One region of the Neobacillus sp. D3-1R genome, then DNA from elsewhere that is predicted to be linked to it. Evidence: riboswitches for the same ligand, from Rfam matches in the RefSeq annotation. Region 1 holds a riboswitch; the other holds the start of a gene.
The links. A riboswitch is a leader RNA that binds a small molecule or an ion and turns the genes downstream of it on or off. The one in region 1 is predicted to bind cyclic di-GMP.
Positions count from the first base shown of each region.

Region 2: linked by a shared signal. The riboswitch ahead of ACSBPO_RS18790 (hypothetical protein) and the one ahead of ACSBPO_RS05830 (DUF192 domain-containing protein) in region 1 are both predicted to bind cyclic di-GMP.

Region 1 is NZ_CP197471.1:1,156,307-1,165,586, forward strand. It holds gene ACSBPO_RS05795 (spore germination protein) at 1-111, opposite strand, end outside; gene ACSBPO_RS05800 (spore germination protein GerPE) at 191-598, opposite strand; gene ACSBPO_RS05805 (spore gernimation protein GerPD) at 604-783, opposite strand; gene gerPC (spore germination protein GerPC) at 780-1,406, opposite strand; gene ACSBPO_RS05815 (spore germination protein GerPB) at 1,439-1,693, opposite strand; gene ACSBPO_RS05820 (spore germination protein) at 1,726-1,947, opposite strand; gene ACSBPO_RS05825 (DUF418 domain-containing protein) at 2,161-3,324, shown strand; cyclic di-GMP riboswitch class I at 3,572-3,658, shown strand; gene ACSBPO_RS05830 (DUF192 domain-containing protein) at 3,741-4,085, shown strand; gene ACSBPO_RS05835 (Flp family type IVb pilin) at 4,101-4,301, shown strand; gene ACSBPO_RS05840 (Flp family type IVb pilin) at 4,315-4,488, shown strand; gene ACSBPO_RS05845 (A24 family peptidase) at 4,689-5,210, shown strand; gene ACSBPO_RS05850 (TadE/TadG family type IV pilus assembly protein) at 5,207-5,590, shown strand; gene ACSBPO_RS05855 (TadE/TadG family type IV pilus assembly protein) at 5,602-6,519, shown strand; gene cpaB (Flp pilus assembly protein CpaB) at 6,530-7,228, shown strand; gene ACSBPO_RS05865 (AAA family ATPase) at 7,256-8,116, shown strand; gene ACSBPO_RS05870 (CpaF family protein) at 8,113-9,280, shown strand, end outside.
Region 2 is NZ_CP197471.1:3,645,790-3,655,069, reverse strand. It holds gene ACSBPO_RS18805 (cysteine desulfurase) at 1-281, shown strand, start outside; gene sufU (Fe-S cluster assembly sulfur transfer protein SufU) at 271-711, shown strand; gene sufB (Fe-S cluster assembly protein SufB) at 874-2,271, shown strand; cyclic di-GMP riboswitch class I at 2,465-2,551, shown strand; gene ACSBPO_RS18790 (hypothetical protein) at 2,600-2,914, shown strand; gene ACSBPO_RS18785 (DUF72 domain-containing protein) at 3,048-3,896, shown strand; gene ACSBPO_RS18780 (sulfite exporter TauE/SafE family protein) at 3,964-4,788, shown strand; gene ACSBPO_RS18775 (YunC family protein) at 4,895-5,197, shown strand; gene ACSBPO_RS18770 (HD-GYP domain-containing protein) at 5,406-6,503, shown strand; gene yunB (sporulation protein YunB) at 6,953-7,717, shown strand; gene ACSBPO_RS18760 (sodium-dependent transporter) at 8,003-9,280, shown strand, end outside.

The DNA.
Region 1 (9,280 bases):
ACCGGTACTTGACTTGGAGGCGGACTTTGGAGAAAGAAATAATGAATCCCCAAAATGAACGACCCCACCAGTCACGTTGACAATCTGAACAGGTCCAATAATCGCCGGCATGATCTAACTCCTTTTTTGGTTTGGTTCTTTTAATTGCCTTTTTTATTTGATCTCCATAAGTTTTCCAACAAGACCGTTATTAATCAGTGGATACTGGTAATTGGGAAGCTTCTTCTTCATCTACACTTTCTAAATGACGAATATGTTTTACTCGTGCTTCTAAACAGATATGTTCACTACTACCAATATGAATCCCCGAAGCGGACGAAACACCTATTACATTAATATGACCTACTCGAATGATTGGTGATAAATTCATCCTTTGCATCACGACATGGTCTTCTATGGGTGGTAGCGGGATTAATTCAGAGAAAATTGGATACTTTGAATAGTCACCTTCATTGCCTAGGAAAATTTCAGATTCTCTTTGAACAGCTAATGCTCTTGAAAGAGCATTGATGATACATGAATCACCAATTTGTGTGACTGACCCAATGGCTACAGAGGTAATTTTTACTGTTTGAACTTGTGAACTTCGACTTAACATCGCAATCAAGCCTGTGGTGATAATGGAACAAATGGACCAATGATGAGGGATTCTGCTGGTGTGTCGAAAGTAGAAGATAATTGGATGGTTTGCGTATCACCAACCATTAACAAAGATGAGCTCGTTACTCCGTCTACCTGAATCGTAGTAACACATATTTCACGATTATATACTTGAAATATCATGAGTCGGTTCCTCCTTTTACTTCTGCAGGAAGGTTATCTAGAAATACTTTAATTCCTTTTTGAATATCATTTTTAATTAGTTTAACAATTTGCTGTTCTGCTTGTGCTAAATGTTCTGGTGTTCTTTGAGCTGAAGGAATCTGATTAACATAAAATTCAATGCGATTAGATAATTGCTTTTTTACATCATTTTGTACGAAAGATACATAGGAATCATCTAATTGTATCCTTTTTTCCTGAGCATATTGATCCATAATCGTTTTCGTTTCATTTTCAAGATAATGAAGGATTGACTCTTCTATTTTCATCGTGTATTGCATCCGTGCAGCTGGTCCAACAGGATTTGGTGCCAATTGTTGTCCGCTTACTGAAAATTCATCTTCTATACCTTTCTCTAAATCTGTTGGATTAAGGCCAATATTAAGTGTACCTTCTAAAGTTTCTATTTTTAATTGATCAAATTTATATTCAATTCTTTCAACATTTATAGGTGTTTTATTTTTTATTCCTTTTAGCTCTTCTTCTAGTGTTTGAACGGTTTTCTCTAATTGTTTTAATTTTTTTCCTTGTGATTCTACAACACTATGAAGTTGTCTGATATAGTCATAAAATTGATCATTCATGTTTTAACCCTCCCCAGGCAAATCTTCTCTAATTATTGTACAGATATGGGAACTGCGGGAGCTTTCACCGTATCACTTACAGTTGGTGCAGTTGTTGGTGGGGTTTCAGTTACTTTTGTAGTAGGTTTTTTTGCCTCTGGAGCTGGCTTTATAAATCCACCTGTATTAAAAAGATGTGAAGTCGGTCGAATAACTCCTGCACTTCCAATCTGAAGGACACTCGAGTTGGTTACACTGCCTATTTTAATGGTATTAATTTGAATGGACTGTTGGATATAAAAATTCATTGAGCTCACCTTTTTCTCTACGATAGAAAGCTTTATGCATTAAATAAAATGCCTTGGTCAAAACCGTCATGGTCATAGGTATTTGTTGAACTTTGATAGTTTTGAATATATACGCCTTCCCCTGTATTAAAGGAACCAGCCCCTGCATAGGTTTTTGCATTGGCAATAGGCATAATCTTATAAACATCCCCGATATTAAAAACGGAACTTGTTCCTATTGCAATAACTTGCACAACTCCGACAATCGCTGGCATTTTCGTACACCCTTTTTCTGAATTTACCCTCCCACCTCTAACATAAAAGATTATGTTTTCACTACAAGGCAAAAGAGGTGTAATGATTTCTTAATTATCCTATGTATTCTAGATGGGATTGTGATTAAAATGCCTATTTTTCTTGTTTGTTTTAATATTACTGGTGAATAATGTTAAAATTTCTATAGGAAATAATGTGAAGAGAGGTTATCAATGAAAATCCAAGATTTTGAAAGAATTAAGTCAATAGATGCGATTAGAGGGTTTGCGATTTTGGGGATTTTTCTAACGAATATGCTTGATTTCCATTCTCCAATGCTCTATATAAATCCTTATGAATGGTGGCCTTCGAAGTCACAACATATTTTGTATAGTTTAATTGATTTTTTTGTTCAAGCAAGTTTTTATCCAATCTTTGCTTGTCTTTTCGGTTTTAGTTTGGTGGTGATAAGAGAAAGAGCCATGGTGAAAGGATTATCCTTCATCAGTATTGCCGTAAGGAGATTATTACTATTACTTGTTATAGGATGTATACATGCTTATTTTATTTGGCATGGTGATATATTAATGAATTATGCTGTATTTGGATTTGGTGCTCTCCTATTTCTTCATTTAAGTGGAAAAAGATTAATATATATTGGAATTCTTTCTTATATGATTCCGAATATTTTATTTAGCTTATTATTACTTGTGGTCAGTCTCTTTTCTCCAGTTGAAAACTTTTTCAATAAAGAAGAAGCACTTCGTTTGGTTGATGTTTATCAAAATGGTTCTTTTTTTGCCATAACAAAACAAAGATTCCATGATTGGTATTTAGTAAATGGTTTAGACAATATCCTTATATTATTTTTTTCCATTTTTCCTTTTATCCTAATAGGAGCAGGTATTGCTAAGTTAAATTTGATACGAAATAACATCATTAATCAGAAAAAGTTGACACAACTATTGCTGATTTTTGGAAGCGTTGGTTGCGTTCTTAAACTTCTGCCGTTTGTTTTTAGAAATTTATTTACGGAATACATACAGGATATTTTTGGAGGGCCCTTATTGGGTTTTACCTACGCTATTCTTATCATTTTATTGATGGATAAGTTTTTGCCCTTAAAAATTTTTCAGTCAGTTGGGAAAATGGCAATTAGTCATTATTTGTTCCAATCTTTAGTAGCTACCTTGCTTTTTTATAGCTATGGTTTTGGTTTTTATAACAAAATTTCTATCGGAACAGGGACACTAATCGCTGTGACTATTTATTTGATTCAAGCACTGATAAGTACAGTTTGGTTGCGTAGCCATCACTATGGACCTGTTGAATGGATTTGGAGAGCATTTTCCTATTGTAAAAAACCAACTTGGAGAAAAGGTAGATCATCTTCCTAGACAATCGACAATATTTTTAAAATGTCAAAGGAGTAAATTCCTATTATATCGGTGTAATTGTATAAAATGTAAAGGAATATTCATAAAAATAAGTAGAATGGCATATAAAGAATCTAAGTGACTTTAAAAATAGATAAATAGCCCTAGTTAATTTTCAGAAAAAAATGATATTTTTGACGGATTTTAGATATATTTGAAAAATACTATCATAAAAACAAGAGATCAGTCGAAAAAATAAAACACTGAATCTCGATAAAGGCAAAACTGATGAAAATCAGTGACGCAAAGCTATAGGGGCTAAGGTGCAAAAGTACTATGCCAGCCAGCTACCGAAAGATCAGGGTGAATCATATGTTCTATGACCCCCCTTTCGGTTAAAGGTGGGGTTATTTTGTTGCAAAAATGGAGGTGAAAGAATGAAAGTCATGAACCTATCAAACGGTACGGAACTAGCAAACCAGTTAACAAAAGCACATTCTTTTTTTACTAGATTAAGAGGGCTAATGTTTTCAAAAAGTTTGCCTGAAGGTCATGGCTTGCATATTCAACCCTGCCGATCCATACACACCTTTTTTATGAACTATCCTATTGATGTTCTTTATCTAAATAAAGACTTAGAAATTGTTGGTGTAGATGAAAAACTGCAGCCTTCAAAAATAGGACAGGTATATAAAAATGGTCATTCTGTTTTAGAACTTCCATCAGGGACCATACAGAAGTCAGGAACGAAAGTAGGACACAAAATACAAATTATTGGATAAGGGGTTTGATGAAAAATGATGAACAAATTAAAAGGCTTAGTAGTAGAAGAACAAGGTCAAGGGATGACAGAGTACGGTTTAGTATTAGGAATTATCGCAGTAGCGGTTGTTGGAGCATTAGCTTTACTACGTGAGCAAATCGTAACAATGTTTGATAACGTGGTATCAGCAGTAACTGGAGCTGAAACTGGCGATAGCACTACGACTACTCCTTAATGTGAAGTAAGTAATGAAGGCTCTTAAAGGTTTCTTTATAGAAGAAAAGGCCCAAGGACTTTCTGAATACGGTATTGTTATAGGAGTTATTGCAGTGGCAGTTCTAGGATTAATAGCAGGATTATCCGAGAACGTTGTAACAATGCTTACGAATACTTTAGAGATATTAACAAGTTCCGAGGGCTAGTAGTAATATGAAAGGCGGAATGGCTAAGCTGTAGAGGGAAAAGAACTTATATATTCTATAATATTATTATCAATCTACATTCCAAACTGCCAGAGTCTATTATGATACTAGTCATCGAGGTGTAAAAAAGAAGCCTTACGTTCTTTAGTAACGTGGGGCTTTTTTTGTAAAAAATTACCCTTTCGAAAAGAGGGAGATGCATGTGGAGTAATGTCATTTTAATTTTATTATTGTTGATCTGTGTGGTAACAGATTTAAAAGAGAGAAAGATTTATAATGTCGTCTTGTTTCCTGTATTATGCATTGCATGGATTTTAAATGTTGTCTTAGGTGGATGGGACGGATTAGTTGTAACATTTTTAGGGACAATGGTTGGATTAGCTATTTTAATTATCCCCTATTTCATGGGTGGTATGGGAGCAGGAGACGTCAAATTATTAGCCGTTATCGGAGCATTAAAAGGGACCAGCTTCGTCTTGATGACAGCATTGTATATGGGACTTGCAGGTGGTTTAATTGCTATTTTTATCTTTCTTTTCCGTAAAGGGGTGAAGGCACGGATTAAACATACCATTTTTTATCTTTCATGCTTAAAGCAGGGTGTTAAGATTCCGTTTTCTCTTGATAAAGAAGCCTTATCAACTACTTATCCTTATGGGGTAGCTATAGCAGCAGGAGCCATTTGTGAAATATGGGCATCAGCTGGAGGAATGGCCATATGAGAAATAACGAAAGTGGCCAATCAATGGTAGAAACAGCATTATTATTGCCAGTCCTTTTGCTTTTATTGGTTGGAATCCTGGATTTTGGAAGATTCTTATATTCCTATTCTCATTTGAATATGGCAGCACAGGAAACGGTTAGAGTTGGAGGTTTAGGGGGCAGCGATTCGGAAATAATCGAGTTTGCGCACAATTATGTTCATTTAGGAGACGCTGCTAATTTAGATGTCAATATCACTCCAAAAGAATTAGACCGGCATTCCGGTGATTATATGACCGTTGATTTAAAGTATCCCTTTCAACTATATACCCCATTCTTATCGCATTTGTTTCCTTCTTTGTTATGGATCGAAACAGATTCGACGATAAGGGTTGAGTAAGGGGTGGGACATTGAAAAAAATAATACTTAATCTATTTAAGCGGGAACAGGGAAATGCTATTGTTTTCGCGGCCATTGCCTTTATGGGGTTATTGGGGATGGCTGGATTAGCGATAGATGGCGGTTTAGTTTATATGACAAAAAGTCATCTCCAAAAGGTAGCCAATAGTGCTGTATTGTCAGGTGCACAAGAGTTAACCAATCAAGAAGATAAAGTAGAAACCATCGTAATGGATATACTTAAATCACATAAAGAAGAATCTTCATTAGAAAAAGTAGAAATTGAGATGGAAAAGCGAGTGGCTGTTGACCTGAATAAACCAGTCCAATTATCTTTTGCTCGATTATTTGGGTTTGAAAAAATGGATGTGCAAGTTCATGCTGCAGCTGAGTTGCGAACAATGGGACGAGCAGTGGGAGCTGCCCCATTAGGAATTGATGACCGAATTCCTCTAGAGTATTTAAAGCCTTATCAATTAAAGGTAGATTCATCTGGGGTAGAGTATGGTAATTTTGGCGTTTTGGCGTTAGGTAGTACTGGAGCAAAACCATTCGAAGAAAATCTACGTAATGGTTATCAAGAGGAATTACAAACAGGGATGGTCCTTGAAACACAGACAGGAAATATTGCAGGTAAAACAAGAGAAGTGATACAAGAGCGAGTGAATGGCTGTACGGAAATGCCCCGTGATGTAAACGACCGTGATTGTTCAAGGGTCATTTTAGTTCCCGTTTACAAACCAAATAAAATTGATCAAAACCAATTAAAAAGTGTTGAAATTACTGGATTTGCCTATTTCTATATAACAGACCCAATGGATTCAAAGGATACATCTATCAGAGGGATGTTTATTAAAAGAGCAGGAACTGGTTTTGAAGAAGAAGGCAGTTTATTTAAAGGAGCTTATAGCATCCGATTAACAGAGTAGGTGAGCATAAATGCGATCGAAAATCGTTTTAATCGTGGCTCTTGTTATGGGAGTCATCACAACCGTTTTATTTTTTAATTATATGAAGCAATTTGATGCAGCTACTGTTTCTACTACTAATACAGTTAAAGTAGTGGTTGCGAAAGAGCAAATTGAAAAGAATGAAAGAATTTCGGCAAGTAAACTAGAACTTGTTTCAATGCCAGAAAAAAGTGTTCATCCAGAGGCTTTAAAAAGTATAGATGCAGCGGAAGGGAAGATTGCCACTTCTGTCATTGTAAAGGGAGAGGCGATTTTATCACATCGATTGGTAACGGAAAAGGAAGAAAAACTTTTTGTATCGAGAAAAATTAGAGAAGGTTATCGGGCAGTTTCCGTGGGAGTGAATTTTAATCAATCCGTTTCAAACTTAATAGAACCAGAAGATGATGTAGATGTCGTTTTTTCAAAAGCAAAGAAGGAAAGCGCTACTGAAACATCGGTAGATTCCGTTGTTCTTTTAGAAAAAGCAAGAGTGTTGGCAGTAGGAAGAAAATTAGTAGATTCGGAAGAAACAGAAGAGCCTTATGTAGAATATAGCTCGGTAACTCTTGAATTAAAGCAGAATGATGCAGTAAAGCTTATTAATTCTGCTGAACAGGGCAGCATTCATTTTATATTGCATCAAAGACCTATTGAGAAAGAAAAGGAAGTTAAGGCTTCAAATTAGTGCAAACCAAATGGAAGGTGAATAATCATGACAAGCCAAGATGAATTGCAAACAGGTAAGAATAACATACGTCCGAATCGTGGTGAGATGATTGTAGTCTGTAGCGCAAAAGGCGGGATTGGCAGAACCATATTAACAGTTAACATTGCTGCTGCACTTTACAAAAAGAATATCTCTGTAGGGGTAGTGGATGGGGACTTCCAATTTGGAGATGTCAGTTTAGCTATGGACCTTCAATCAACTTTTACGATGAAAGAAGTAATTGAAGGAATTGAAACGCTGGATGAATACAGCTTACCTGGTTATCTTTGCCGTCATGAAAGTGGAGTAAAGGTATTGCCTGCCCCTGAACGACCAGAATATGCTGATTTAATGTCAAAGGAAAAGGTCAATAAAGTAATGGAACATATGCTTCAAATCTTTGATTATACGCTGGTTGACACTGGGGTAGGCTTTAACGAACATACATTAAACTTTGTGGAAAAAGCAGATCAAATTTTAGTTGTGACAAATTTGGAAATGGCCACGTTAAAAAATACAAAACTAATGTTAGAAACCTTTGAAATATTAGGTTTAAAAGAGAAAATACGTATTGTGATAAACCGAGCAACAATGGAAAGCGTCATACAGGCAACAGATGCTGCACAAATTTTAGGAGATGAAAATCCATTTTATATACCAAATGATTTTCAAGTTTGTTCTCAGTCTTTAAATATTGGGATACCATTTGTGATGAATCAAGGGAAAACGGAAGTTGCAAAGTCCGTGTTTAAAATGGCTGAACAAATTACCTCTCGAAGAGAAATTGGTTTATTGAAAGCGAATAAGCCTTCATTTTTATCAAAACTAATTTCTCGCAAGCAGAAAAAGGTAGGGATCCATGAATGAGTTTATTAGATCGTATCCAAGAGAAAACACAACAATCTGTCGTTAATTCAGAGATAGAATCATCCATTATTGATAATCCTCCTGCTCCAAAGGTTGATATACGAAATGTGTTTCGGGATAACCGTAAACGGGATCATCGCAAAGAAAACACCATAGTGAAAAAGGTAGATAAACATCAAGAATTAAAAAATCTCCTCCATAAAAAGATTCTAAGTGAGCTGAAGGATGAAGATGTGGAAGGAATTATTCCTCAATTAGAGAGTATGGCAATTGAGATTATTAAAGAGGATGAAACATTTCGTGGGCAAATTGATCGTAAGAAAGTGATTGATGAATTAACCAATGACCTTACTGGATTTGGGCCCATTAATCCATTGTTAATGGATGAAGAGGTTTCCGAAGTAATGGTAAACGGGCCGAATCAAGTCTATTGTGAACGGAATGGGCGCCTTGAATTAACTTCGATTCAGTTTCGGGATGATGAGCACGTGATGGCTGTGATTGAAAAAATAGTGGCACCAATTGGTAGGCGAATCGACGAGAGTTCACCGATGGTAGATGCCCGCTTGCCTGATGGATCGCGTGTAAATGCCATTATACCGCCATTAGCATTAAAGGGGCCAACGATCACCATACGTAAATTTTCAAAAGATCCTTTTCAAATTTCTGACTTAATCAATTTTGGAACCTTAACAGAAGAGATGGCGATTTTTTTGGAGGCATGTGTGAAGGCCAGACTTAACATATTTGTAAGTGGTGGGACTGGTTCTGGGAAAACGACAACCCTAAATGTGTTATCCAATTTTATTCCTGAAGATGAACGTATTGTCACGATAGAAGATGCAGCGGAGCTTCAATTAGGACAAGAACATATTGTTTCATTAGAATCCCGTCCACCTAATATTGAAGGGAAAGGTGCCATTACGATTCGTGATTTAGTACGAAACTCATTAAGGATGCGCCCTGATAGAGTTGTTATCGGCGAGGTTCGTGGTGCTGAGGCATTAGATATGCTTCAAGCGATGAATACCGGACATGATGGTTCATTAGCAACCGGTCACTCAAATAGTGCACGTGATATGATTGCCAGGCTAGAAACCATGGTTTTATTAGCTGGGGTGGAACTACCAGTGAAAGCCATACGGGAACAAATAGCTGGAGCAA
Region 2 (9,280 bases), 2.2 Mb from region 1:
TTGATGGAATAACCATTTTTGGACCTAAAGATCCATCTAAAAGAGCAGGACTTGTTACTTTTAATTTAGATGATGTACATCCACATGATGTAGCTACTGTTTTAGACGCAGAAGGAATTGCCGTTCGCGCAGGTCATCATTGTGCTCAACCATTGATGAGATGGCTGAAACAATCTGCAACTGCAAGAGCTAGCTTCTACCTATATAACACGGAAGAAGATATTGACAAGCTTGTAGAAGGGCTAGTCAAAACAAAGGAGTACTTTAGCGATGTCTTTTAATAATTTAGATGCCTTATATCGTCAAGTCATAATGGATCATTATAAAAATCCGCGTAATAAGGGTGTTATTGAGGACGGAAGTTTAACGATAAATATGAATAACCCTACTTGTGGTGACCGCATCCAGTTAACCATGAATGTAGAAGATGGTATTGTAACAGACGCGAAATTTGAAGGTGAAGGATGCTCAATATCCATGTCTTCTGCATCCATGATGACTCAAGCTATTAAAGGGAAAAAGATGGACGATGCGTTAAAGATGTCTACTATTTTCTCTAATATGATGCAAGGAAAAGAATATGACGAAGATATCGACCTTGGCGATATTGAGGCTTTACAAGGTGTATCCAAGTTCCCGGCAAGAATCAAATGTGCAACACTAGCCTGGAAGGCAATGGAAAAAGGGCTAAAAGAAGAGGAACAAAAATAATCTTAGAAAATCGGGTAAGCTGTCTAGCTCCAGCGCTTAGCCCCTCGAGGTCATAAGCCAATCCCTGAATGAAGGCAAAGAACGCCTTCTTTCAGTGCTCGTCTTATGCTTGTCGGGGCTGATCAAAGCGCTTCCGCTTTTCTAATAGAGGAGGATTCGACGATGGCAAAAAAAGCGCCTGAAATCGGTGATTATAAATATGGCTTTGCCGACAAAGATGTCTCTATTTTCCGTTCTAAACGCGGATTAACTAAAGAAATCGTAGAAGAAATTTCAAGAATGAAACAAGAGCCACAATGGATGTTAGATTTCCGTCTAAAATCATTAGAGCATTTTTATAGTATGCCAATGCCACAATGGGGCGGCGATATGGCATCATTAAATTTTGAGGAAATCACTTATTATGTAAAACCATCTGAGAAAACAGAGCGTTCTTGGGATGAAGTTCCTGAAGAAATAAAGGCTACTTTTGATAAACTAGGGATTCCTGAAGCAGAACAAAAGTATCTTGCTGGGGTTTCTGCACAGTATGAATCTGAGGTAGTTTACCATAATATGCAGGAAGATCTTGAAGCACTTGGAATTGTATTTAAAGATACAGATTCTGCTCTTAAAGAAAATGAAGATCTTTTCCGTGAGCACTGGGCAAAGGTTATTCCGCCGACAGATAATAAATTTTCTGCATTAAACTCAGCTGTTTGGTCTGGTGGCTCGTTTATCTATGTTCCTAAGGGTGTCAAGGTAGAAACGCCATTACAAGCATACTTCCGTATTAACTCTGAAAATATGGGACAATTTGAACGTACGTTAATTATTGTTGATGAAGGTGCACATGTACATTATGTTGAAGGATGTACAGCGCCCGTTTACACAACGAACTCTCTACACAGTGCAGTAGTTGAAATCATCATTAAGAAAGATGCATATTGCCGTTATACAACCATTCAAAACTGGGCAAACAACGTATATAACCTAGTAACGAAGCGTGCGGTTTGTGAAGCAAACGCAACAATGGAATGGATTGACGGAAACATCGGATCTAAATTAACAATGAAATATCCTGCTGTTATTTTAAAAGGAGAAGGCGCACGTGGTATGACACTTTCCATTGCAATCGCAGGTAAAGGTCAGCATCAGGATGCTGGGGCTAAGATGATTCACTTGGCACCAAATACTTCTTCAACGATTGTTTCAAAATCTATATCAAAACATGGCGGTAAGGTAACATATCGTGGAATTGTTCATTTTGGACGTAAAGCAGAAGGTGCTCGTTCAAACATTGAGTGTGATACGTTAATTATGGATAACCAATCCACGTCAGATACGATTCCGTACAATGAAATTTTAAATGACAATATCTCTTTAGAGCATGAAGCAAAAGTATCAAAGGTGTCAGAGGAACAATTATTCTATCTGATGAGCCGTGGTGTTTCTGAACAAGAAGCAACAGAAATGATTGTAATGGGCTTTATTGAACCATTTACAAAAGAACTTCCAATGGAATACGCCGTTGAAATGAACCGCCTAATCAAGTTCGAAATGGAAGGTTCTATCGGATAAAAGTCAATCCGTCTACTTACAAGTAGGCGGATTTTTTTATGGAGCGGAAATCCATAATCCAAGATAACAAAGTCTCCATTCTTTAAAAAAAATGGTAAAATCTACTGACGAAAAATGAGGAAATGTGTCGAAATACCTATTTTTATCATAAAAATATAATAGTAAAATGTAACTAACATTCATGCTTTGTTGTAATAAAGTTAGGCAAACTTATCGAAAGGTAAGGACGCAAAGCTACGGGTCTAAGGTTCGAATGAACGATGATCGCCGGGTTGCCGCAACCTCATTATGTTGACGTAGCTGTTTGCCTTCGGAAGGAGAAGTAAACTTGAATAATAATAAACACCATATCGAGGGAATGATTGAAAATTTTTTTGAATTGCTAAAGGAATATTCTGATACTCCTGAAAACGCTGAAATTTTTATTAATTATATTCGATTATTTCTACGGACAAAATCGGGAACTCCATTACCTACAGTTGAAATGATGTCCCTCATCAAAAAGAAAAAGCCAGAGATTTTTGCCGTTATTCGACAACGTGGAAAATCAGACCTTCTGCTTGAATTCGTAACAGGAATACATATGGATACTGAAAATGCAGAGGATAGAATGAGACAATATCTTTCGAAAATAGCGATCTAATAATCGATACCGTTAAGGCACAAGTCCTAACGGTTTTATTTTTTGTTCATATACTAATTCTTTTAAAAATTATGTTAATATTATTAGGGAAACGAAACTTTAACATTGAATTCAACAAATGGGGGGGAATGGATTGATCTATATTGGTTTAACAGGATGGGGTGATCATGACCAGCTTTATACAGCTGGAACTTCATCACGTGACAAACTAAAAGCCTATGCTTCTCATTTCCCTACTGTGGAAGTAGACACCTCTTTTTATGCGATTCAACCAAAAAGAAATACGGAAAAATGGGTAATGGAAACACCAAAATCGTTTCAATTTGTCGTTAAAGCTTATCAAGGGATGACAGGACATCAAAGAGGTGACATTCCTTTTGATAGCCCAAAAGATATGTTTATGGCTTTTAAGGAATCCATTAACCCTTATATAGAAGCAAAAAAATTAGCAATGGTATTATTCCAGTTTCCTCCTTGGTTTGATTGTAAACGTGAAAATGTAGAATATATAAGGTTTTGTAAAAATGAAATGGGAGATATTCCATGTGCATTAGAATTTCGTCATCAATCCTGGTTTTATCCTAATTATAGGGATAAGACTTTAGAGTTTATGAGAAAGGAAAAATGGATACATAGTATTTGCGATGAACCACAAGCAGGTCTGGGATCAGTACCTATCATCCTTGAAACGACAGATCCTAAAGAAGTTTTAGTTCGATTTCATGGAAGAAACATTCATGGTTGGCAACAGAGAAAAGGAGTTAATTGGCGCGAGGTTAGGTATTTATATCGGTATAATAAAGAAGAGCTGATGGACTGGGTCTCTAAAATCAGAGAATTAGAAAAGATGACCCAAAACTTGTATGTCCTTTTTAATAATAATTCAGGTGGGGACGCTGCCGATAACGCTAAAGAGTTTATGTACTTATTAAATATAGAGTATACCAATCTTGGTCCAAGGCAGCTCGATTTATTTTCATAGAAAATAGTGCAAGGGAAACCTTATATAAAAAGCAGAAAAGTAATGAAATTAAAGGGGAAAATAAAAAATGGAATGGGTTATATTAGTCATAATTGGGTTAGTGGCAAGTTCTCTCGGATCTCTAATTGGTCTTGGTGGGGGGATTATTATTGTTCCTGCCTTATTATATATTGGAACTTACACAGATTTACTTGGTGACATTCCTCCACAAATTGCAGTAGGAACAACATCAATTATTTTAATCGTAACAGGTTTATCATCAACGCTCTCCTATATGAAGCATAAAACGGTTGATTATAAAAGTGGATTTACCTTTTTTGTTGGAAGTGCTCCTGGTGCCATTATTGGGGCATGGGTAAATAAAGCACTTGATGTGCACTCGTTTAACTTATATTTTGGATTTTTTATGATTTTTGTTGGGATATTACTGATCGTAAAAAATAAACTAAAGCCACTTAAGCTCCGCACGGATAAAGGGATTGTTAGAACCTTTACGGATCCAAGCGGTGAGACCCATCAATATGGATTCCAACCTCTTTTAGGTTTTATCGTTTCTTTTGTTGTGGGATTTAGCTCTGGACTATTTGGAATTGGCGGAGGATCATTGATGGTCCCAGCTATGATTCTTATCTTCTTATTTCCTCCACACGTTGCGGTGGCTACATCTATGCTTTTAGTATTCTTATCAGCCCTTGTTAGTTCTGCCACACATATTAGCTTAGGAAATGTTAATTGGTGGTTTGCTTTAGCCTTAGTTCCAGGAGCATGGTTTGGAGCAAAGATTGGTTCATTTTTGAACACGAAGATTAAAAGTAATACTCTTGTGAATATTTTACGAGCATTCTTTATAATCATGGGACTTCGATTAATCTATCAAGGTATATTTGGATAAGGGGTTATAAACCTAATCATCTTAAAGGATTTTATCTTTTTATCCATAAATTATACACGCTTTTTTCTTTTCCACATAATGTGGTTAGGAAAGGAGCGGATGCAAAATGATGGAACTTTCACCGGTTTTAATTGAAGGACATACTTTCTTGGCTGTAACCGTTAAACTTCCAAAAACGACTCTTTTAGTGGTAACGAATGATAAGGGTTACATTATGTGTGGTGCTCTTGATGTTGGGTTGCTTAATGAAAAATTAAAGGACCGAAAAATAATTGCTGGAAGAGCTGTAGGAGTTAAAACGATTGAGCAGCTATTAGATGCACCATTGGAATCCATAACTTTTGAAGCAGAAAGTTTGGGCATCCACAAAGGTATGATTGGAAAAGAAGCATTATTAAAAATGATATAAGGGCGTTGCTAAAAATGGCAGCCCTTTTTCTTATGGGGAAGAAAGCTGTTTACCAAGGCGCTTGCGCTTTTCTTTTAAAATACACAACTATTGGCATATGAAGAGATACTTGAAAAATTGAATCTTTTGATGGGATAATAGAATGAAAGTCTTTGTCGAATATTGTAAAAATTAGAAGATTAAAGAATGATAATTTTAGGAGAAACCAATGAGATTAGTGGCAACCCAAACAGTAGAGAGTGGAGCAATACTCGGGAAACCTATCTATAATGAAAAGGGACAGGTTCTTTTAAATGAAGGAGTTAGTTTAAGTTCAATCGTTTTAAAACGTTTATTAAATTTAGGCATACATTTTATTTATATAAAGGATCAAAAAACGGAAAATATAACCGTCACTGATTCTATTTCTGAGAAACTCAGAAAGGAAGCGATTCTAACAATAGAATCAACTTTTCAAGAAATTTATCGGGCGCCTCAAAAGGATCTTTCTCTTATTATGGAGAAATCCTCTAAACAATTTAAAGGTTTAATTCGACAACTATTATTGGAACTTAAAAATAACCCTAATTTGATCACACTCTTATCTGATGTTTATACATATGATAATTATATTTTTACCCATTCACTAAATGTAACCATGTACACCATAGCCATAGGTCTTGAACTAAAGCTTTCTTCCAAGGAGCTTGAAATTTTAGGACTTGGTGCGATTTTACATGATGTTGGGAAAATGAAGATTCCCGAAGATATACTCTTCAAACCAGGTCGACTTACAGAAGAAGAGTATGAGAAAGTGAAATTGCATGCAGAGGATGGTTATCAAATTCTTAAAAACGTTCCAAGCCTTCCTTTATTAGTGGCTCATTGTGCATTTCAACATCATGAACGTATAAATGGATCTGGTTATCCTAGAGGGATAAATGGGGAAGACATGCACCTTTATGGAAAAATAATTGCCGTTGCAGATGTTTTCGACGCTGTGACTTCCAATAGAGTGTATCGGAATGCCATGCTTCCTCATGAAGGACTAGAAATTCTTTATGCGGGCTCGGGAAGTCTTTTTGAGCCAAAAGTGATTGAAGCCTTTCGAAAGTCAATTGCCATTTACCCGAATGGATTAACCGTTGAATTAAATGATGGTCGAAAAGGTGTTGTTTCTCAACAAAATGCTGGCTTATGTGATCGGCCAATCATTAGAATATTAGAAGAGGACGGTCAACCAATCCCCCAACCTTATGAATTAGACTTAAAAAAGGAACTTTCATACATGATCACCAAATGTGATACCACAATGAAAAAAGAATAGAGCCATGGCTCTTCCACTTTTTATAATCTAGTTCCAGAGCCTAGCCCCTCGAGTCAAATAACCTCGGTCTCATGAAGTCAAAAAGCGACTTCAGGAGCCCGAGAACATTTGCTTATCGGGGCTGAACGAGGCTCTTCCACTTTTTTAATCTAGTTCCAGAGCCTAGCCCCTCGAGGTCAAATAACCTCGAGCTCATGAAGTCAAAAAAACGACTTCAAGAGCTCGAGAACATTTGCTTGTCGGGGCTGACCAAGGCTCTTCCACTTTTTTAATCTAGTTCCAGAGCCTAGCCCCTCGAGGTCAAATAACCTCGAGCTCATGAAGTCAAAAAAACGACTTCAAGAGCTCGAGAACATTTGCTTGTCGGGGCTGACCAAGGCTCTTCCACTTTTTTGTGTACTTTATCCCCTCTTTACAGCATAGACATAGCTTGTAAGGGGGGATTTGTCTTGGCAAAATTTCGCGGGCCATTGCCCCGTAGAGGCCCATTACCTTTTCGCTATGTTTTTTTATTAACATTTGTTTTTTTTACTTTTTCAACTGCAACAGGGTTATGGGTTATTAATAAAGGGATAGAACCTACATTAATGGCTTATGCAGAAAGTCAGACGAAGAAAATTGCTACGCTGGTTATTAGTAAAGCCATTAATAAAAGAATAGTTAATGGTATGAATATCAATGATATAATCGAAACAACGACAACTGATGAAAATGGAACTATGGTTAAACTAAATACAGAAATCATAAATAGGGTAATGTCAGAAACTCAAACTTTAATTCATATGAATTTAAAAGAGGCAGAACGAGGAAATCTAGAATCATTAGAGTATATCACAGATGTGGAAATTGACTTAGATGAGTCGAGAAAAGAAAAGGGGATTGTTTATGAGGTGCCACTTGGTCAGGCAACAAATAATGCCTTACTTGGTAACTTAGGTCCAAAAATTCCTGTTCGTTTTAATGCTGTAGGTGAAGTGGAAGTAAATCCAAGACCAGAATTAAAACCATTTGGTATTAATAATGCTTGGATTGCTGTTTATATTGAAGTAAAGGTTGATGTTCAAATTATAGTACCATTTGCTACTAAAGTTACCACTGTAACGCAGGATATCCCGGTTGCAATGGGAACCATTCCAGGAAAAGTACCGCAATTTTATAATGGGGCAGGTGGCGATGGTTCCGGCCCTTCTATTGAACTTCCATTAGAGCCATAGTAAAAAAAGCAAGGTATCTTACGTACCTTGCTTTTTCACATTGGTATGGCAAAAAGTATTATTAATTGAATAACTTTATTTAATGAAAGCGATTACTATTTCTATATAAAATCAGAGTAAATAGCTGGTAAAAAAAACTACTGAATTTTTTAAAATAATGTTTTGACTTGTGTCCTAAAAGTGGCTATACTAGTCATAGATTATACTAAATAGTCAGAAAATAATAAAACTTCCAAACTTTCTATTTATTTTAGAAATTTATGGAAGCACAGGGGGAAAAAATTTATGGAAAATCGTCCACAATGGGGAACGAGAGCTGGCTTTATCTTAGCGGCAGTGGGTTCAGCAGTTGGACTAGGAAACATTTGGCGTTTCCCAGCTGTTGCCTATGAAAATGGAGGAGGAGCATTCTTCTTACCGTATTTATTTGCACTACTTACAGCAGGTATTCCACTACTAATTCTTGAATTCACTTTAGGTCACAAATATAAAGGATCTGCTCCACTATCCATAGCTCGCCTTAGCAAAAAGTCTGAATGGCTTGGTTGGTGGCAATTAGCTATATCTTTCGTGATTTCAACGTATTATGCTGTTATTATTGCATGGGCCTTCTCTTATTCTAAATTCTCTTTAAGCCTAGCTTGGGGGAAAGAACCAGGTGATTTCCTTTTTGGAGATTTTTTACACCTTGCTGAAAAGCCAGGACAAATTGGTGGAGTAGTACCTGGAGTATTTATTCCGTTAGTATTAGTTTGGATTGTTACATTAGGTGTTTTATTTAAAGGTGTTAAAAAAGGAATTGAACTAGCGAATAAAGTAATGATTCCTACACTTGTCGTGTTATTCTTAATTATCGTTGTTCGCGCCTTAACTTTAGATGGTGCAGCACAAGGGTTAGATGCTTTCTTTAAACCAGACTGGAGCAAAATTGCTAGTCCAAAAGTTTGGGTTGCTGCTTATGGTCAGATTTTCTTTAGTTTATCGATCGGTTTTGCTATTATGATTACTTATTCTAGTTATTTACCAAAGAAAACAGACCTTACAAACAGTGCTTTTATTACCGGTTTCGCAAATTCTGGTTTTGAATTATTAGCTGGTATTGGTGTTTTCTCAGCTTTAGGATTTATGGCTGCACAGCAAGGTGTACCTGTTAGTGAAGTTGTATCTGCTGGTGTAGGGTTAGCATTCGTTGTATTCCCACAAATAATTAATGAATTCCCAGCATTTAATGAATTTTTCGGAGTAGCATTCTTCTTATGCTTATCTCTAGCTGGGTTAACGTCTTTAATTTCGATTGTAGAAACCTATATCGCTGGGGTTCAAGATAAATTCAAAGTATCCCGTAATAAAGCAGTAGCTTTTGGTGGAGGAATTTCAGCACTTCTTTCGATTTTATTTGCCACAAATGGCGGTCTATATTTCCTAGATGCAGCTGATAATTTCATTAATCAATTTGGTATCGTAGTAGCTGGATTTGTAGAAGTAGTATTAGTAGCTTGGGTTGTGAAAGAACTTAAAAATCTTCAAGCACATGCTAATAGCGTTTCTGACGTAAGACTTGGT